DNA from 3 places in the Staphylococcus sp. CoH_129_LAB_1 genome. Region 2 is predicted to be linked to each of the others. Evidence: predicted binding sites of a transcription regulator. Region 2 holds the regulator's gene; each other region holds the start of a gene.
The links. The regulator CtsR, encoded in region 2, represses protease genes until heat stress. The targets are predictions, from matches to a motif close to ATGGTCAATAAAGGTCAAACA.

Region 1: the regulator CtsR is predicted to act here: its motif matches at 2,724-2,744, upstream of clpB (ATP-dependent chaperone ClpB).
Region 3: the regulator CtsR is predicted to act here: its motif matches at 4,627-4,647, upstream of clpP (ATP-dependent Clp endopeptidase proteolytic subunit ClpP).

What each region holds. Positions count from the first base shown of each region.
Region 1 is NZ_JBXWKZ010000011.1:29,441-36,513, reverse strand. Features, by position in the region: gene clpB (ATP-dependent chaperone ClpB) at 61-2,670, opposite strand; gene AC2FB1_RS04940 (acyltransferase family protein) at 2,961-4,775, opposite strand; gene AC2FB1_RS04935 (metal-sulfur cluster assembly factor) at 5,255-5,563, opposite strand; gene AC2FB1_RS04930 (Cof-type HAD-IIB family hydrolase) at 5,683-6,504, shown strand; gene AC2FB1_RS04925 (CoA-disulfide reductase) at 6,586-7,073, shown strand, end outside.
Region 2 is NZ_JBXWKZ010000020.1:534-7,606, reverse strand. Features, by position in the region: gene AC2FB1_RS07130 (ATP-dependent Clp protease ATP-binding subunit) at 1-902, opposite strand, end outside; gene AC2FB1_RS07125 (protein arginine kinase) at 918-1,925, opposite strand; gene AC2FB1_RS07120 (UvrB/UvrC motif-containing protein) at 1,918-2,481, opposite strand; gene AC2FB1_RS07115 (CtsR family transcriptional regulator) at 2,513-2,974, opposite strand; gene AC2FB1_RS07110 (NupC/NupG family nucleoside CNT transporter) at 3,129-4,343, shown strand; gene pdxT (pyridoxal 5'-phosphate synthase glutaminase subunit PdxT) at 4,379-4,933, opposite strand; gene pdxS (pyridoxal 5'-phosphate synthase lyase subunit PdxS) at 4,937-5,824, opposite strand; gene pdxR (MocR-like pyridoxine biosynthesis transcription factor PdxR) at 5,920-7,073, shown strand, end outside.
Region 3 is NZ_JBXWKZ010000014.1:27,325-34,397, reverse strand. Features, by position in the region: gene AC2FB1_RS05855 (sugar-binding transcriptional regulator) at 1-728, opposite strand, end outside; gene AC2FB1_RS05850 (hypothetical protein) at 988-1,215, shown strand; gene AC2FB1_RS05845 (hypothetical protein) at 1,275-2,078, opposite strand; gene AC2FB1_RS05840 (hypothetical protein) at 2,266-2,442, shown strand; gene AC2FB1_RS05835 (TIGR01777 family oxidoreductase) at 2,846-3,745, shown strand; gene AC2FB1_RS05830 (hypothetical protein) at 3,763-3,945, shown strand; gene clpP (ATP-dependent Clp endopeptidase proteolytic subunit ClpP) at 3,995-4,582, opposite strand; tRNA gene AC2FB1_RS05820 (tRNA-Arg) at 4,758-4,829, shown strand; gene whiA (DNA-binding protein WhiA) at 4,901-5,845, opposite strand; gene AC2FB1_RS05810 (gluconeogenesis factor YvcK family protein) at 5,957-6,943, opposite strand; gene rapZ (RNase adapter RapZ) at 6,940-7,073, opposite strand, start outside.

The DNA of each region.
Region 1 (7,073 bases), on a different contig from region 2:
CATGTGTAATAATAAGAAAAGGCATTGGAAAGCTTAAGCTTTCCAATGCCTTTTTATATACTATTCAGCTGATGGTTTTTGTACATCAAATGTTAATTCTTGACTATCATTTAAATCAACATTTACTTTTGTACCTTCTGGCATATTTTCTTTAATCATCATACGAGCAAGTGGTGTTTCAATTTGACGTTGTACAAAACGTTTAAGTGGTCTAGCACCAAATTGAGGTTCATATGCTTCTTCACCTAACCATTTTTTAGCTTCGTCAGATACTTCAATTGAAATACGTTGATCCATTAATCGAATATTTAATTGAGTTAAGATTTTATCTACAATCATACTCATATCATTTATAGATAATGGTTTAAATAATACAATGTCATCCATACGGTTTAAGATTTCTGGTTTGAAGAATGCATGTAAACTATCCATAACTGCTTTTTCAGTAATTTCAGTAATTTCACCAGAATCTTTAACATTTTCTAATAATATTTGTGAACCAATATTACTAGTCATAATAATAATTGTATTTTTAAAGTCTACGCTACGACCTTTAGAATCAGTGAGACGTCCTTCATCTAAAATTTGAAGCAACACGTTGAAAACATCACTATGTGCTTTCTCAACTTCGTCGAGTAGAATAACTGAATATGGATTACGTCTTACCGCTTCAGTTAATTGGCCACCTTCATCATGACCTACATAACCTGGAGGGGCACCAATTAATCTAGAAACTGAGTGTTTTTCCATATATTCACTCATATCAATACGAATCATATGTTTTTCAGAGTCGAATAATGATGAAGCAAGTGATTTAGCTAATTCTGTTTTACCTACACCAGTTGGACCTAAGAATAAGAAACTACCTATTGGACGATTAGGATCTTTTATGCCTGCACGTGCTCTCACTACAGCATCTGACACAAGATCTACCGCTTTATCTTGTCCTACGACACGTTCGTGTAAGATATCACTTAAGTTTAATAATTTTTCTCTTTCTGTTTCGACTAATTTAGAAACTGGAATACCTGTCCATTGACTTACAATGTCTCCAATTTCCTCATCAGAAACAACTTCACGAATCATGCGTTCGTTATCGCCTTGTTCATCATGGAAAGCTTCTTCGTATTCTTTTAATTCTCTTTCTAATTGTGGAATAGTGCCATATTGTAATTCTGCCGCTTTTTCATAATTACTTTCTGTTTGAGCATCTTCTAATGCTTGACGACTACGATCTAATTCAGCACGTTTTTCTTGAACTTTCGCGATTTTTTCTTTTTCTTGTTCTACACGAGATTGTAATGACGCTTGTTTTTCTTTTTCATTTGAAAGTTCTTCTTGCAATTCTTCTAATCGATGTTTACTTGCATTATCTGATTCATTTTTTAATGCACTTTCTTCAATCTCTAATTGCATAACACGACGATTAACTTGGTCTAATTCAGTTGGATTTGATCCCATTTCTGTTCTGATAGTCGCACATGCTTGATCGACTAAATCTATTGCTTTGTCTGGTAAGAATCGATCAGTAATATAACGATCTGATAATTCTGCTGCTGCTACTAATGCGCGGTCTTGAATACGTACGCCATGGTACACTTCATAGCGTTCTTTTAAACCACGTAAGATAGAAATTGTATCTTCTACGTCTGGTTCACTTACACCTACTTTTTGGAATCGACGTTCAAGCGCTGAATCTTTTTCAATGTATTCTCTATATTCATTTAATGTTGTAGCACCGATACAATGCAACTCACCACGAGCTAGCATTGGTTTTAACATGTTACCTGCATCCATTGCACCATCTGTTTTACCAGCACCAACTAACATATGAATTTCATCGATAAATAAGATAATACGTCCATCTGATTCTTTCACTTCTTTAAGTACTGCTTTAAGACGTTCTTCAAATTCACCTCTAAATTTAGCACCAGCAACTAGTGCACTTAAATCTAGTTCAAATATTGTTTTATCTAATAATGATTCAGGTACGTCTTTACGTACAATACGTTGTGCCAATCCTTCTACTATTGCAGTTTTACCTACACCAGGCTCACCAATTAATACTGGGTTATTTTTAGTTTTACGGCTTAAAATTCGAATGGTATTACGAATCTCTTCATCTCTACCAATAACTGGGTCCATTTTTCCTTGGCGAACTTCTTCTACTAAATCTCTTCCATATTTTTCTAAAGCTTCATAATTTACTTCTGGGTTTTGTGAAGTCACGTGATTTCCCCCTCTAACTTTAGTAATAATTTCTTTAACTACGTCTATTTTATTTCCTACAAATTGTTTTGTTGTTTCATCAATATCCATAGCAGCACGTAAAATATGTTCCATTGAAATATATTCATCTTCATATTCTTTCATATATGACTCAGCTTTATTTAACAATTCGTTTGCTTTTGAGCCAATATATTGCCCATATTGAACATTATCTCCTTGTACTGATGGATAGTGTTTTAATTTTTCACTATACGCTTGATTTAATTTATCAGTATCTATATTTGCACGTTCTAAAATACTTTTAAACAAGCTTTCGTCTTCTTCTAAAGTTCCCTTTAATATTGCTTCAATTTCAATATTTTGTAATTTATTTTCTTTACTAAATTCAATTGCTTTTTGCAAAGCTTCTTGTACTTTATAAGTCATTTGATTAATATCCAAATTTATTCACCCCTACTTAATGAATAAAAGTACGGTCAAATACTTCTTTTTTGACTTTGACTTTCTTTGACCTTAATTATATTATAGACCCTATTTACTGATTAATCAACAATTTTATTCAACTTTTTAACAATTTAATAAATACTATCATATCAAGCTTTCATAAATGTTTCACTCATTATTTAACACATAACTTTATTATTCAAACATAGTAATATTACATTTTTCTTAAAGTCAAAAAAGGGACTAACTTTGTGAGCCTCCTCAACTAGTTAATCCCTTTTAATTATTTATTTTTTAGTTATATTTTTAATTATTTCGTCCGATAATGCTTGTACACCACTATTTTCTAAGTGAACACCATCAGATGCAAAATATTCAGTGTGACCAGCAGATCGTTTATACCAATCTACTAAAACAACGTTTTTATGTCGTTTAGCTGCGTCTGCAAATTGTTTATTTACATTATCTTGCCAGCTTCTCGGTACTCTCGTATTAACTAAATATATTTTTGCTTTACCAAATTTACTAATAAGTTGGTCAAGCTCATCTTGAGTAAAATCGCCGTTTGTACCAAGTTCTAATACCACTTGATCTGACGATTTATTATAATTAGTGTAATTATTTGCAACTGTCAACGCTTCTTGTAAGTGACGACCTACTTTACCATCTATAGTTGCTTTAGGAACTTGAGATTTAAATTGTTCACCAATATCTACCATAACTGAATCACCAATAAGTAATGGACTAATATTTGTATATACTTTATCTTTTTTCTCACTCTTACTTGTTTGTCCATTTAACTTAATATTTTCACCAGGCATCAGGTTGACTAAATATTTATCGGCAGTACTTGTATTAAAACTATTTACTTTATTTGCAATCTCATCTTTTCCAAATCGATCAAATGCACCCATAAATATTAATAGTAATGGAATCAAAGCTACTATTGTAACTATTGTTCTTATAAATTTAGGTGTACGTAATCGATCAAAAGAAAATGCTCTTAACCCTTCACGTCTAAATGGCGTTTCAATATAACGATAAGATAATTCCGCAAATAACACAGTCAATATCATATCTAAGAGATACACATATATTGGTAATTGACCATCAACAAAATGTATATGTAGAAAACTAATGACAGCAAAATGCCATAAATATAAACTATATGATCGTTTTCCGATATACACTAACAAAGGATGCCCTAGAACTTTAGCAATCATTGTAGATGGATGAACGACACTTGCAATAACAAATAATGTCATTAAAGATATCAAATAAAATCCACCATTATATATCCAATCGCTATCGTCATTAACTGTAAAGAATAAAATAATTAAGATAAGTAGACTACCTATACCAATACCATCTATTGCACGACGTAATATTTGTGGCGGATTAGCTTTTAATTTAAATGGTGGCCAAATAAATGCTAATATAACGCCCAATAATAAAGTTTGTAAACGTGTGTCTGTTCCAAAATAAACACGTGAATATCCCACATTTGGTTGTGATATAATGATCATTTCTAATAAAGAGGCCAATGATACAATCCAAAATATAAGTGTCACATTCCGATATTTTTTAATCGTAAGTAATAATATCACCAAAATAAATGGGAAAAATAAATAAAATTGTTCTTCGATAGCAAGAGACCATAAATGTTTAAGAGGCATGAATGAAAATTGTTCAAAATAGTTAACATCTTTAGCAATATACCACCAATTTGAAACATAAAATAGCGCTGCAATAATATCATGTTTAACTCTTACAATTTGTTGAGGTTCAAATAATAAGGTCGCAATACCTACCGTTATCAATAAAGCTATCACTGCTGGCAATAAACGTTTTATACGTCTAATCCAAAATTGTCTGAGATTAATAATACCTTTTTCTTCATACTCTTTCATAAGTAAACTAGTAATTAAGTATCCTGAAATGACGAAAAAGGTATCGACACCAATAAAACCACCAGTAAGCCATTTTCTATTTAAATGATATATAATGATGCCTAATACGGCAATTGCTCTTAGACCATCTAAACCAGGCATATAACGCATTTTTGTTTTTTCATGCACGCCCTTTTCTAAATTTTGTTTCATTGTTCACATTCTTTCCCTACTAAATAATAAATTCATTAGATATAAAAGCACTAAAATCAGAATAACAATAAAGTTAATTATAGAAATTTATATGTATGATTGGTCATTCTATAGTTTATGAATTTAAATACACTGTATAATATGATTTTGTGTTTTATACTAAGTTGACTGACAATTGATATACAATTAAATAAAATATAAATTCATTTTCATTGATTAATTCTTAATTGTTGAAAATTATACTTTTCTTAAGGCATAAGTCTTATGTATTGTAGTATAACCTAGAAGTAAATTCAATTTATATTACAATTATGTCATTTCTTTTTTACTCATCTAAGATAAAATTGTCACATTCTTATATATATATTAAAAAACAAGAGAGTAGAAGAAAATTTATCCCCCTACTCTCTATTAAATATTGAGTCTAGTTCTTAAAATAAACTACTTTATATCATTAATGATGACAAAATCGCTTAAATTTATCCAACACCTAATGCGATTTTAGCATATCTAGACATCATGTCTTTATTCCATGGAGGATTCCAAACAATATTAACTTCTGTATCTTGAATCTCTGGAATTTCGGCTAAGACTGTCTTAATTTGATCAATGATTTGTGGTCCAAGTGGACAACCCATAGATGTAAGTGTCATTTCGACAGTACATAATCCTTCATCATCAACATTTACTTTATATACTAAACCTAAATTAACAATATCTATACCTAATTCAGGGTCAATTACCATTTCTAAAGCGCCAAGGATACTATCTTTTAATGCTTCTTCCATTAGTATCACCTCTCAATACTTATCTTTACACTAATATATCAAATATCCGACAAAACGCCAATAAAATGCTATGATACAACTAAAATAATATTTATGAATCGTAATACAAGGAGATATTTATGAAACCTTATTTAATTTGTTTAGATTTAGATGGAACTTTATTAAATGATAATAAAGAAATTAGTAATTATACCAAAAAAGTTTTAACATCCTTACAAAAACAAGGTCATTACTTAATGATTGCCACTGGACGTCCTTATCGCGCAAGCCAAATATATTATCATGGACTTAACATGGATACACCTATTGTTAATTTTAATGGTGCATACATACACCATCCAAAAGCAGATGATTTTGAAACAAAACATGAGGTACTAGATGTAGATATCGCCAGAAGTATTATAGAAGCACTTCAAAAAGAAAATGTAACAAACCTTATTGCTGAAGTTAGAGACAGTGTCTTTATCAATAATCACGATCCTCGATTATTTGAAGGTTTTTCAATGGGTAATCCCAAAATTCAAACAGGCAATTTATTAGAGAAACTTGATGAGTCTCCAACTTCTATATTAGTCGAAGCTGAAGAAGTCAATATCGCACGTATTAAACAGATGTTAACACGCTTTTATGCTGAAAATATTGAACATCGTCGTTGGGGCGCTCCTTTTCCTGTTATTGAAATTGTAAAACGAGGCATTAATAAAGCTCGTGGTATTGACTATGTTAAATCATATTTAAATATAGATTCTTCCAATATTATCGCATTTGGAGATGAAGATAATGATATAGAAATGATTAAATATGCTCAATATGGAATCGCTATGGACAATGGATTAGATGAATTAAAACATATTGCTAATCATGTCACTTACTCCAATAATGAAGATGGGATTGGACGCTATCTAAATGAATTTTTTAAACTAGAAATACCTTATCAATAATAAAATTGTAAAACTTAAAATGAGGTTCTAAAGAATATAATTATATCTCATTTGTTTACTTCAGAGTTACGGAGGATATTTATGTCTAAAATTATTGTAGTTGGTGCAGTTGCTGGTGGTGCAACATGTGCAAGTCAGATTCGTCGTTTAGATAAAGAAAGTGACATTATCATTTTTGAAAAAGATCGAGATATGAGTTTTGCTAATTGTGGTCTACCTTACTATATTGGTAATCTCGTTTCTGATCGTCATAAAATATTGCCTATTACACCCGACACTTTTAAAGAAAAGAAAAATATTGTAGTTAAAACACATCACGAAGTAATTGAAGTAAATGATCAACAACACATCGTACGTGTATTAAATCATCGAACTGGCGAAACATTCTATGAAACTTATGATAAGTTAATATTAAGTCCTGGTGCTAGTGCAAATACTCTTGGATTTACTAATGATTTTATTTTCACTTTAAGAAATGCAGAAGATATGGACCAAATTGATCAATATATCACCCATCATAAAGCTAAGCGTGCCTTAGTTGTCGGTGCTGGATACATTTCATTAGAGGT
Region 2 (7,073 bases):
TTTAAAATATTAGATGCATCAATTGCACCTTCTGCACCACCAGCACCAACTAGTGTATGCAATTCATCAATGAATAAAATTACATTACCTGCATGATGGATTTCATCCATTACTTTTTTCAATCGTTCTTCGAATTCACCACGATATTTAGTACCTGCTACGACTGTTCCCATATCTAGTGACATTACACGTTTATTTTTTAGAGTTTCTGGCACTTCATTATTCACAATAGCTTGTGCAAGTCCTTCAGCAATAGCTGTTTTACCTACACCTGGCTCACCGATAAGTACAGGATTATTTTTAGTTCTACGGCTTAATACTTCAATAACACGTGTAATTTCTTTATCTCTACCCACAACTGGATCTAAAGTACCGTCTTTAGCAATAACAGTTAAATCTCGTGCTAATCCATCCAATGTAGGAGTGTTATTTGATTTATTTGCAGTTGCATTTTTAGTGTTCATTTCAGGACTGCCTAACGCTTTTACTACTTGTGCACGCGCTTTAGTAATATTTAAATCTAAGTTAGCAAATACACGTGCTGCTACACCTTCATTTTCACGAATTAGACCTAATAAAATATGTTCTGTACCTACAAAATTATGATGCAATTTTCTTGCCTCATCCATTGATAATTCAATGACTTTTTTAGCTCTTGGAGTATAGTGCAAAGTACCTGTATGTTCTTGTCCATGACCAATTAATTTTTCAACTTCTTCAATAACTCTATCTTCAGTAATATTAAAACTTTCAAGTACTTTAGCAGCAATACCTTCAGGTTCTTTCATTAATCCAAGTAATAAGTGCTCAGTACCAATATTTGAATGATTTAAACGAATTGCTTCTTCTTGTGCATGTGCTAATACACGTTGTGCACGTTCAGTTAATCTACCAAATAACATATCGTTTACAACCTCCTAATTTGTATGTTTTCTTAATATATTTGCCCGTTTTTCATTTACAGATACACTTTCATCTTCATCATTATATAAAAAGGCAGATTGGATACTTACCATTAATTCATTAAACTTAAAATTACTTAAATTTAAATATCCTAAATCTATACCTAACTTAATTTCACTTAATCTATATGATGCTTCTTCCATTGATATTATACGACTATTTTGCAATATACCTAATGAACGATAAATACGGTCAAGCGTTTCTAATTCACTATATCGTGTTAAACGTTCACGAATCTGCATTTCTTCATTAATAATTTGTTGAACTATTTCTGTAAGCTGGTCAATAATATCTTTTTCCGTCTTACCTAATGTAAGCTGATTTGAAATTTGATAAATATGACCATAAACTTGTGAACCTTCTCCATATATACCTCGAATTGTAAATCCAAAACGATTAATTGTTTGCGCAATACGATTCATACGTTTCATTATAGATAATCCAGGCAAATGAAGCATCACACTTGCTCGCATTCCTGTCCCAATATTTGTAGGACAAGTGGTTAAATAGCCTAAATCTTCATCAAAACTAATGTCTAATTGTTCATCAAGCATATCATCAATGTCTGAAGCCTTTTGATATAAATCTGTCAGCGATAAATCATTCCCCATTGCTTGAATACGTATATGATCTTCTTCGTTAATCATAATACTTAAGGATTCATCTTCATTTAATAGTACTGCTGAAGCTGGTTGTTTAATCAACTCTTTACTAATCAAATGCTTAGCTACTAATTTCATCTTACTTTGTTGGTCCATGGTATCTAAACGCATTAAAGATAAATTAGGTAGTGCATCTTGTACTTCATTGATTACTCTAAAACCTGCTTGTTCAGATGGAAACATTAAAGGATGAACATGATTTTCTAAGTTACGTGCTAAACGAATACGCGAAGACATTACAATGGGAGATTCATCTGTTTCTTTCATCCATTCACTAATATGTGCATCCATATCATTCATCATGTTCCATCTCACTTTCATGTTTCAAGGCTTTAATTTCATCTCTAATGACAGCTGCTTCTTCAAAATTTTGCTTTTCAATTAATATATTTAAGTAATTCGTTTTTTCTTCAATTTGTTTTTTTATTGCCAGTTTATGATGTGAAGAACGAGGCATCTTGCCTACATGTTCAAATTGTCCACCTTGTACTCGTCTTACAATATCAACAATATCCTCTTTAAATACTGCATAGCAATTTGCACATCCAAATTTACCAACATGAGCTATATCTTTCAATGTCATATTACATGTAGGACATCGTTTTTCTTCTTGAAATGCTACTTCATGAAAATTTAATCCGTGTTTAGTTGCTAAATGTTGTAAGATTTGTTTGACTACAAAGGCTTCTTCAATATCATCTTGGAACTCTGAATGTGACGCATCATGTTCTTGTTGGTTCCAAGGATGCTCTCCTTGAGCACATTCTGAACATACCCACTTTTCAGAAGTACCATCTTTACTTTTTACTGTGAGTTTAACCTCTGCTTCATTTAAATGACAATTTTCGCAAAGCACACATAGACACCTCGCTTTTCTTTATTATTTATTAATAGTAATTAATGATAGGTAATAATCGTTTGAGAATATTTGCCCTAATAATATCTCTAGAAACAACATCCATTGATAGTGTTTCACGATCAATAATCACTTGAATCATTCTTGCTTCTCTTTCACTAATTAATCCTTTTTCCAACAAACCGTCAATTATATAATATGCTTGTTGTTGAGATATTGAAGGACCTATTAATTGCAATAGATGATTAATATAACCCGTTGCATCTTTATTTTCAATTTTTGTGATTCGGATATATCCTCCGCCACCACGTTTACTTTCTATTTCATAACCATGTTCATTCGTAAATCTTGTTTTGATAACATAGTTAAGTTGAGAAGGCACACAATCAAAACGTTGAGCAATATTTGCTCTTTGAATTTCTACCACATCTTTATTACTTTCTTCAAATAATTGTTTAATGTATTGTTCTATGATGTCAGACATGTTGTGCATGATTTACCACCTCTTTTGACCTTCTTTGACTATATTATATGGGCAACTTTGACCTTTTTCAACCAATTTGTTTTTTAAATTTAAAATTATTGGTGTTACTTCTATTATTTTATTGTATTATATAAGATAAAGAGAATTTTAAAGGAGTAGAATTATGCATATTCTTATTGGGATTATTGGGATTATTGTCTTTTTAGCGCTAGCATTTTTATTTAGCTCAGACAAAAAGAATGTTCGTTGGCACTATGTTGGATTATTGCTAATTATCCAACTTATATTCGCATTTATTCTTTTGAAAACAACTGCTGGTATTACAATTATTGGTGGTATTTCAAATGGATTTAATTACTTATTACAAAAAGCTGCTGAAGGAGTTAACTTTGTTTTTGGAGGATTTAAATTTGTAGATCCAAAAAATCCACCTTTCTTCTTTAGTGTCTTATTACCAATCGTATTTATTTCAGCATTAATTGGTATTTTACAATATACTAGAATTCTTCCATGGATTATTAATGTATTAGGGTTCTTAATTTCTAAAATTAATGGTATGGGGCGTTTAGAATCATATAATGCAGTAGCAGCTGCGATTCTTGGACAATCTGAAGTGTTTATTTCATTAAAACAACAATTACCATACATTCCTAAACAACGTTTATATACTTTAACTGCTTCTGCAATGTCTACTGTATCTGCATCTATTATCGGTGCATATTTTACATTGATTGAACCTAAATACGTTGTTACGGCGGTTGTATTAAACTTATTTGGTGGTTTCATTATTGCTTCTATTATTAACCCTTATAAAGTTAATGAAGAAGATGATAAATTGCTAGTGGATGAATCAGAAACTAAAAAACAATCTTTTTTTGAAATGTTAGGTGAATATATTTTAGATGGTTTCAAAGTAGCAGTTATCGTTGGTGCAATGTTAATTGGCTATATTGCAATCATTGCTTTATTAAATGGCCTTGTAAGTGGTATTTTTAGTTTAATTTCTGGCGGAGCAATTAAATGGGATTTCCAAACGTTAATTGGTTTTGTATTTGCGCCATTTGCTTTCTTAGCTGGTGTACCTTGGCACGATGCAGTTAAGTCAGGTTCAGTTATGGCAACAAAACTATTATCTAATGAATTTGTTGCCATGCAATCACTTGGAAGCTTGAAGGGCCTCTCTGAGCATGCAAAAGGTATTACTTCTGTATTCCTAGTTTCATTTGCTAACTTTAGTTCTATCGGTATTATTTCTGGCGCGATTAAATCACTTAACTCTGAAAAAGGTGATGTCGTAGCACGTTTCGGCATTAAGTTACTATTCGGTGCAACACTTGTATCGTTTATTTCAGCTGCTATCGCTGGATTCTTCATTTAATAAGAAAAAGCTTGAGACCAAAGTCTCAAGCTTTTTTATTTAATCATATGTTCAATAAAATACTGAGTTATGCGATAGTCATCTGTTAATTCTGGATGGAAGGATACTCCTAAGTATTTTCCTTGCTTAACAGCTACTATTTTATCATTAATATAACTTAGTATTTCTACATTATTTTCCACACTAACAATATGTGGCGCTCTTATAAAGACACCTTCTATATCTTTAGCAATACCTTTAATGTCTAACTCAGCTTCAAAACTGTCTACTTGTCTACCAAAGGAATTACGTGCAACAGTAATATCTAATTTTTTTAGATATCCTGTCTCACTTTCTACATTTTTTGCAAGCACTATAAGACCAGCGCAAGTTCCAAACATTGGCAAATCGGATTGTTGTAATTTTTCTTTAAAACCATATAAATCCATAAGTCTTCTTAAAGTTGTAGATTCGCCACCAGGGAGAATCAGACCATCAATTTCATCTAATTGTTCCACTTTCTTAACTGCTATACCTTCGTGACCACTTAATTCAATGTGACGAATGTGTTCACGTACTGCACCTTGTAACGCTAATACACCAATCTTCATAAATTACCAACCACGCTCTTGCATACGTTCTTCTAATGAAATTTTATTTATATCTAAGCCTTTCATTGCAGTTCCTAATTCAGCTGCTAATTTTCCAATTAATTCATAATCTTGATAATGAGTTGTAGCTTGAACAATGGCTTTTGCAAATTTTTCTGGATCTTCAGATTTAAAAATACCTGAACCTACAAATACCCCGTCAGCACCTAATTCCATCATTAAAGCAGCATCTTGAGGTGTTGCTACACCACCAGCTGCAAAGTTTACCACTGGCAAGCGACCAGCTTCTTTAATTTGCTTTAATACATCGTATGGTGCACCTAATTCTTTAGAATAAGTCATAATTTCGTCATCATTCATTACAGTTAGACGACTTACTTCTGAATTAACTTTTCTCATATGACGTACAGCTTCTACAATGTTACCTGTTCCAGGTTCTCCTTTAGTACGTAACATAGCTGCACCTTCACCAATACGTCGCGCTGCTTCTCCTAAATTACGGCAACCACATACAAAAGGTACAGTAAATTGATCTTTTCTTAAGTGAAATTCTTCATCTGCCGGAGTAAGAACTTCAGATTCATCAATATAGTCTACACCCATAGCTTCTAACACACGTGCTTCTGTAATATGTCCAATACGTGCTTTAGCCATTACTGGAATTGAAACAGCATTCATTACTTCTTCAACAATTTTAGGATTTGCACTACGTGCTACACCCCCAGCTGCTCTAATATCAGATGGTACGCGTTCTAAAGCCATAACAGCTACTGCTCCAGCTTCTTCTGCGATTCTAGCTTGTTCAGCATTAACAACATCCATAATGACGCCGCCTTTTTGCATTTCAGCCATACCGCGTTTAACTCTTTCAGATCCTACAATTTTAGACATTTATAAAACCCCTTTTCAATTGATTAAATTTATTTTAAAGTATAAACTGATGTTTAAAAAGGTACAATTTTAATAAAAATTTAGGGGTCAGATTTATGCCGAAGAAAAAATCATTATATATTTCTTTGTATGAAAAGCTAAAAAAACAAATTATTGAAGGCGTATATGAATCAAATGATAAATTCCCATCAAAAAGACAATTGAGTGAACATTTATCACTTAGTCATACTACAATTGAGCATGCCTATCAGTTACTTTTAGACGAAGGGTTTATATATTCAAAACCGCGTTCAGGTTATTATGTTTCAGAAATACAATCATTGCCAGTAACAAATAGTTATCCAGAGATAAATAATATATTAGAGATTGATAAAGCTACACAAGAAAATACTTATCAGTATCAATTCAATTTAGCTGAAATTGATGCTGAACATTTTCCTAACCATTTATTTAAAAGATATGCTAAAGAGGCATTTGAAAAAGATCAAATCGAACTTTTGAGCAAAGGAAGTGTTCAAGGGGAATTTAACTTAAGACAACAAATTTCTCATTATTTATTTAATAGTAGAGGAGTGTCTTGTCATCCAAATCAAATTATCATTGGCTCTTCAACTGAGCAATTATTAAATATAGTCACTGACTTATTAAAAGATTCATCATTTATTATAGAGCAACCTAGTTATCCACCCATTAAACATGTGCTAGATAAGCATAGAATAAGTTATACACAAGCTAGAGTAGAAAATGATGGAATTAATATTGATGAAGTCTTCCAAAAAAATAATGATATTTTATATATTACGCCATCTCATCAATTCCCAACAGGATATGTGATGAGTTTAAAGAAAAGAACACAACTTATAAAATGGGCGCAACAAAAGGAGGAGCGATATATTATAGAAGATGACTATGATTCAGAATTTAGATATTTTGGAAAACCTATTCCAGCATTGCAGAATTTAGATAAACAGCAAAAAGTAATATATATTAGCACATTTTCAAAATCACTTTATCCAAGTTGTCGTATGGCTTATATCGTCTTACCAAATAAGCTAATAAGTTTATTTAAAAAGATGCAATATATTGAAAGTAATACTGTGCCTGTACATCTTCAACATATGGTTGCGCAATTTATGGCAACTGGTAGTTTTGAACGTCATCTTAATAAAATGAGAAAAATATATAAAAACAAGTTAAATTTTATTTTAGAAAAATTGGCACCTTATAAAACACAATTGAAAATTGAAGG
Region 3 (7,073 bases), on a different contig from region 2:
AGCGCATCACCAATACCGTGTATTGTTATATTTGCTTGTTTAATCTTTTCTAATGTGTGCACAACTGAGGGTTCCATCAATAACGTATTATATGTTGATTCACTTACGTTATCTGGTACATATAACGTGGTATAATATCCGCCACTTTGTTGCGCCATACTTGCTGCAATTGTATTTGCTTGATACACCATATTTTCACCAAGACCGCCACGTGCAGGAACAAAAAACACATTAAATGGTAATAAATGCATCGCTCGGCTAACATTAGCCATTGTTGATCCACCCGTCACTGATACAATTGCATCTTCATACAGTATATCTTCTAGTAAATGACCTGCTTGTCTACCCATCTCAGACTTAACTTCTTCATGCATATCAGCATTTCCAGGTATGACATATACTTCCTTGATTCCAAAGTTGTTCTTAATATGTTTAGCATAATGATTATCATCTTTATACACTTTAAAGTAATCACTTAATTGATTAAGTACTTTCGTACCTTCCTCAGTGATTTCCATACCAGTTGATTTTACTTGTATAAGATTTTGCTTTTTTAACATATCTGTTTCTGTTCTTAAGACTCTTTCTGTAATATCCATATGTTCGCTCAAACTTCTGCGTCCTACAGGTTCATTATTTGAAATTGTCGTTAAGATAGAAAATCGTCGATACATTTTATCAATTAAGTCAGGAACCAACTTTTGTTGAAGTTTAATCAGGTCTTTCACTACTACCTTCCTCCTATTTTTCTCAAAAGGTAATCGAGAGTTAGAGAAGGTTTGACTTTTTTTGTCCCACCTGGGACAAAATTCAACCTCTTTACAATTGCAATACTACTATTGTCGTTATAAAAAAGCAAGCAAAAACCTTTATTATTTTAAATAATCTACTAATCATTTGAAATAGGGTATAGTAAATGCAATACAATTAAATTCTTAAGCCTTTCAAAACATATAAATTGAAATTACCTAGATAGGAGGAAACGCTTTGAAATATAAAGACAATAAGGATGTTGAAGTTATAGATCCTTCTGATAATAGATATAAAGATGAGAATTATTTTAAAAGAGAACAAGACTATCGCGACATGTCTAAAAATTACAATACAATACGATATCACTATGGTTGTGGTTGTCCTTTTGGTTGTTTTTCTTCTATTTTTATATCAATTATTCTTTCGATTATCTTAACATTCTTACTTAATTGGATGTTTTAGTAAAAAACCTAGGTAATCATACACATATAGATAAAATGTGTATATACCTAGGTTTTTTACTATTCGTCTGAAGATTTTTGAGATTGTTGTGTATTACTTTTTGTTTCTGAATTTGTTGAACTAGATGATTTTGTTGTTGATTGCGCATTGGATGGTTGCATCGTTGATTCTTGTTTCTTTGTTTCTTGCGTTCGCTGGGCCTGTGATGATTGATTTGTGTTAGATTGTTCTTGTGTAGTAGTACCGTTATTATTTGATCTATTTTGAGATGTTTCAGTCGAAGTATTGGCATGAGAAGACTGACTTGATTGAGTATTTTCAGTTGATTTATCTGTTTGTTCTTGCGTTGCCTTTTCTTCTGTTTGTGAGTCTTCTTTTTGTTGAGCACTTTGAGTTTTTATATTAGATTGTTCTGTAGGTGTCTCCTTAGAAGCTTGTTGTGTTTGTGTTGTTTTATCTTGATTAGTAGGTTTTACTTTTGTTGAGTTACTTTGCTCTTTAGAGAAGTTATCAACTGAACTTGGATTTTTTACATTATCTAATTTATCTTCTTCACTATTATTTGTATTTCTTTCACTTGTTGCATATTCTTGCGTACTTTCTTCGTTCTTTTTATCATTTTTACTATCTTTGTCCTTATTTTTTTTAGTATCTTTGTCTTTCTTATCTTTATGTTCTTCCGTCGACTGATGACTTAAACGTTCATTGGCTCTATTTGAATTATCTACGTAGGCAAAAATTGCAAACACTAATCCACCAATTAAAAGAAGCACAATAATTGCACTAATTATTTTAGAAATGCCACTCATTTTTTTCTTTTCCGGTGCTTTATAGTCTTTAAGATTTTTACTTTTTTTAGACATGGACTCCCTCACTTCTTAATTATCTATTCATCCTTAAATACAGCAATCTATTTTACACTATTCCTTTTAAATAATATTAAAGATATTTAAACCCATATATAAATGTAATACTCATTCAATTATATATGATAACATCATATATGAATAACTAACACTATCAATATTAAGTAACTTTTGGAGTGACAAAATGAAAAAAGATACATTTAATACCTTATTTAAAGATCATTCAAGTTCAAGTAATAAAATTAAATCTATGATGTTAAGCAATGATGATTTTGATGAAAGTAAAGATTCAAGATTTGATATATTGGTTGGTATTTTAATTCCTATAATCATTTTATTCTTAATCTTATTTATAAAGTAATATAATAGAAATATGAAATAAGATAGGACTTATTTATAGTAAATCTGACTTTCTATGCCAAATTATAATCAAACTTACTTTCAATTCAACCGTTTCCTATTACTATATAAAAAGAGTCTGAGACAACCTTTTATATTATGTCACAGACTCTCACTACTAAAGGGAAGTAAAATGCTTTCATTTTGTATATTAAGGGTATAAACATACTCATTAGGTAATATACTATTATCTATGGCGAAGGTATACTTATATTATAACTAAATTTGGGTAGATTTAATCTCAGTATCTTCTAAAGTTAATGACATATTATTGAATAAATCATGAATGTTTTTTTGAACGTCTTTCTTTGGATTTTCATTAAAAATTTATTTTCTTTATAAAAATAAAAACGAGGTGTTAGAATATGAAACAATTTTTAATTACTGGTGGAACCGGAATGGTAGGCAGTCACTTAGTGAATGAAATTAAAAAAAGAGAGGCACATATTACAATTTTAACTCGTAGTGATAAACAAAGTGATGAGCCTAAGATTACGTATGTTAACTGGTCTAAAAAAGGGTGGGAAAAACAAGTACCGGATATTGATGTAGTTATTAATTTAGCAGGGGCAACATTAAATAAACGTTGGACATCTTCTTATAAACAAACGATTATGACAAGTCGTATTCAGTCGACTGAGTCTTTAGTTTATTTATTTGAACAACGAACGCATAAACCTGAAGTACTTTTTAATGCGAGTGCCATGGGTTATTATCCTCCTAGTTCATATCGAACTTACACAGAACAATATCAAACACTTCCGTTTGATTTCCTATCAGATGTCGTTTATCAATGGGAACGATTTGCTCATCGTTTTGAAAATTTTGGTACACGTGTCGTATTAGGAAGATTTAGTATGATTTTATCTTCTGAAGGAGGCGCACTTCAAACAATGAAATTACCTTATAAATTCTATGTAGGAGGCAAATTAGGTTCTGGCCGTCAATGGTATTCATGGATTCATATAGATGATTTAGTACGTGCGATTTTATTTACAATTGACGAACCAAAAGCTAAAGGTCCTTTTAATATGGCGTCTCCAATTCCTGAACGCCAAAATTTATTTGGATATACACTTGGACGTACTATGCATAAACCACATGAAACATGGGTGCCATCATTAATTATGCGTGCTGTACTAGGAGAAATGTCAACAGTAGTTCTTGATACTCAAAAAGTCTTACCTAATAAATTAGAAGCATTAGGTTTTAATTTTAGATATAATAATTTAAAAGTTGCACTTGAAGACTTAATTAACGAATAGTAATTGGAGATTTAGTAATGAATGACAATAAATTAACGTATATCCTACTTCTTATTGCTAGTATATTTTTAATTTTAAATGGCGTCTTTGCTTTCGAAAAAAATATCACTATGATACTTTTATCTTTTTTATTTATTATTGTAGGTTTAATACTAGGTTTTGTAGCTATACAATATCTATTAAAAACTATAAAATCATAAAAAAGGAAGAGCATCAATGCTCTTCCTTTTTACGTATTAAAAAATTAATTTACATATCTTCAGGTTGCATTACTTGATCAATTAAACCATATTCTTTTGCTTCATCAGCAGTTAAGAAATTATCACGATCAGTATCTTTTTGAATTTTTTCAATGCTTTGACCTGTACGTTCAGCTAAAATACGATTTAATTTTTCACGTGTTTTTAAAATATGATTAGCAGCAATTTCGATTTCTGTTGCTTGTCCTTGAGCGCCACCTAATGGTTGATGGATCATAACTTCAGCATTTGGTAATGCAAAACGTTTACCTTTTGCACCTGCTGCTAATAAGAATGATCCCATTGAAGCAGCCATACCAATACAAATTGTTTGTACATCTGGCTTAATATGTTGAATTGTATCGTAAATCGCAAATCCTGCTGTTACACTACCACCTGGAGAGTTAATATATAAATAAATATCTTTTTCAGAATCTTGAGCTTGTAAGAATAATAATTGTGATACAATTGAATTTGCAACGTTATCATCAATTGCTGAGCCTAACATGATAATGCGGTCTTTTAATAGACGAGAATAAATATCATATGCGCGTTCACCGCGATTTGTTGTTTCAATAACTGTAGGAATTAAATTCATTATATTTCCTCCTTGTAATTAACTGTTATATTTATTTTACAATAAAAGTCAAAAATGGTCAAAAATATTACCTTCATATTCATTTGACGTTTCTCTTTATATTTTTATACACTATTCATATATTCAAATTGTACTGTTAATTATACGTTTAGTACAGAAATTAGTTTTTAATATACTCCTCGTAGTGTAATGGATAGCACGTAAGATTCCGGTTCTTAAAATAGAGGTTCGATTCCTCTCGAGGGGGCTAATGATTATTAAAAAATAGGGTGAAACGTTATATGATTGTTTCATCCTATTTTTTAAAACATTTTAATTTTATAATTCGATTTTCTCTCCACTTCGAATTTTATCAGCCAATTCATTTAATTTTCTTAAGCGATGATTTACTCCTGATTTAGATATAGGCCCATTTGATACCATTTCTCCTAATTCTTTTAAAGAAATTTCTTGATGTTCTATTCGTAATTTTGCAATTTCTCTTAAACGATCAGGCAAGTTATCTAAACCTATTTCTTCGTCAATTAATTGAATGCTTTGTACTTGCTTCATAGCTGCACTCACGGTTTTATTTAAATTAGCAGTTTCACAGTTCACTAGTCTATTGACAGAATTTCTCATATCTCTCACTATTCTTACATCTTCAAATTTTAATAGAGCTTGGTATCCCCCTATCAAACTTAAAAACTCAGAAATTTTTTCCGCTTCTTTCAAATAAGAGATACTCCCTTTTTTTCGTTCTAAATGCTTAGCATTCAATCCATAGCTATTCATTAGTTTAGTTAATCCTTCAGCATGTCCTTCATATTGAGAAAAAATTTCTAAATGATAGGAAGAGGTTTCCGGATTATTTACTGATCCACCCGCTAAAAATGCGCCTCTTAAATAGCTCCTACGCATCTCATCATCTTTAATCATACTCGCATCAATATCATGAACAAAAATACCATTTTTTAAAATACCTAATTCATCAAGTATTTCTTTAGCGCGTACCTTTGTACGACAAATATAGATATTATTCTTTTTTAATTTCATTTTTTTTCGTACTAATATTTCTACTTCTACATTAAAAATTCGCTTAATTAATGAATATATCCTTCGAGCCGTAGTCGCATTTTCAGTTTGAACATTAATTACAAATTGTTGATTAGATAAACTGAGTGCGCCGTTCATCCGAATCAAAGCGCTAAGTTCAGCCTTAGCATTACTTTCATCAACTTCAATACGGGTCAATTCATTTTTCATATCTGATGCAAAACTCATTGATATCGCCTCCTTTTCTCATCATCATTATTATATGTAATTAACATCTCAAAATATATGAAACTCTATATCAAATTATTTTTAAATTCATTAAAATTTAATACATTTAATTTATTTTTTAGGTTTAAATTGAATTGTACTTGTTAATTCAAGTGCTAAATCATATACAAGTTGAGCAAGAACCTTTGTATTATGACGAACAAGTACTTTATCATAAACCTCTACAAGATTTTTAGAAGTAATAATTTTAATATTATTTTCTGTTAATTTTATTTTATTCGTATTTACAGGATGAGCATTACGTTCTTTATATCGTTGAAGAATCTGTTCATCAAATGCATCATTACTACAAATAACATAATCAATAAATGGTTCTCCAGCATGTTGATGAATAGCTTTAATATGATCGTAGACATCATAATCATTTGTTTCTCCAGGTTGAGTCATAATATTAGAAATATATAATTTTGGTGCTTGTGAACTTAATATTGCTTTAGAAATACCTTCAATACACAAATTTGAAATTACACTCGTATATAGTGAACCAGGACCTAGAACAATTAAATCCGCTTCTTGTAAAGCATCAATAGCTTCCTGCATGGGTTCTACATTAGATGGTTCTAAATAGACACGTCGAATTTTTTTGTTTTTTTTAGGTATTTTAGATTCACCTTTAACAATCTCACCATCTTCTAATACCGCATTTAACATAACGTTAGTATTGGTAGATGGAATCACTTTTCCTTTAATGTTTAAAATTTTACTTAATTCTTTCACTGCATGACCAAAGTCATTTTTTATATTTGTGAGTGCTGCAAGTAATAAATTACCTAATGAGTGACCTTCAATTTGATGTTCTTCAAAACGATACTGAAATAATTCTTCTAGAATAGGTTCCGCATCACTTAGCGCTGCAATGACATTTCTAATATCTCCTGGAGCAGGAATAGACATTTCATCTCTAATTTTACCTGTACTACCGCCATCATCTGCAACTGTAACAATAGCAGTGATATCTATTGGATATTCTCGTAACCCTCTAGCTAGTACTGAGAGTCCCGTGCCTCCTCCGATTAGTACTACTTTCAACTGTTTCATTTCTTCACGCCACTTTCAATATGTGCATCTCTATGATGAACATACACATTATAATCAAATATATCATTTAACTCTTCTCCGATACGCTTAGCTAAGGCTACAGAGCGATGTTGTCCTCCTGTACAGCCTA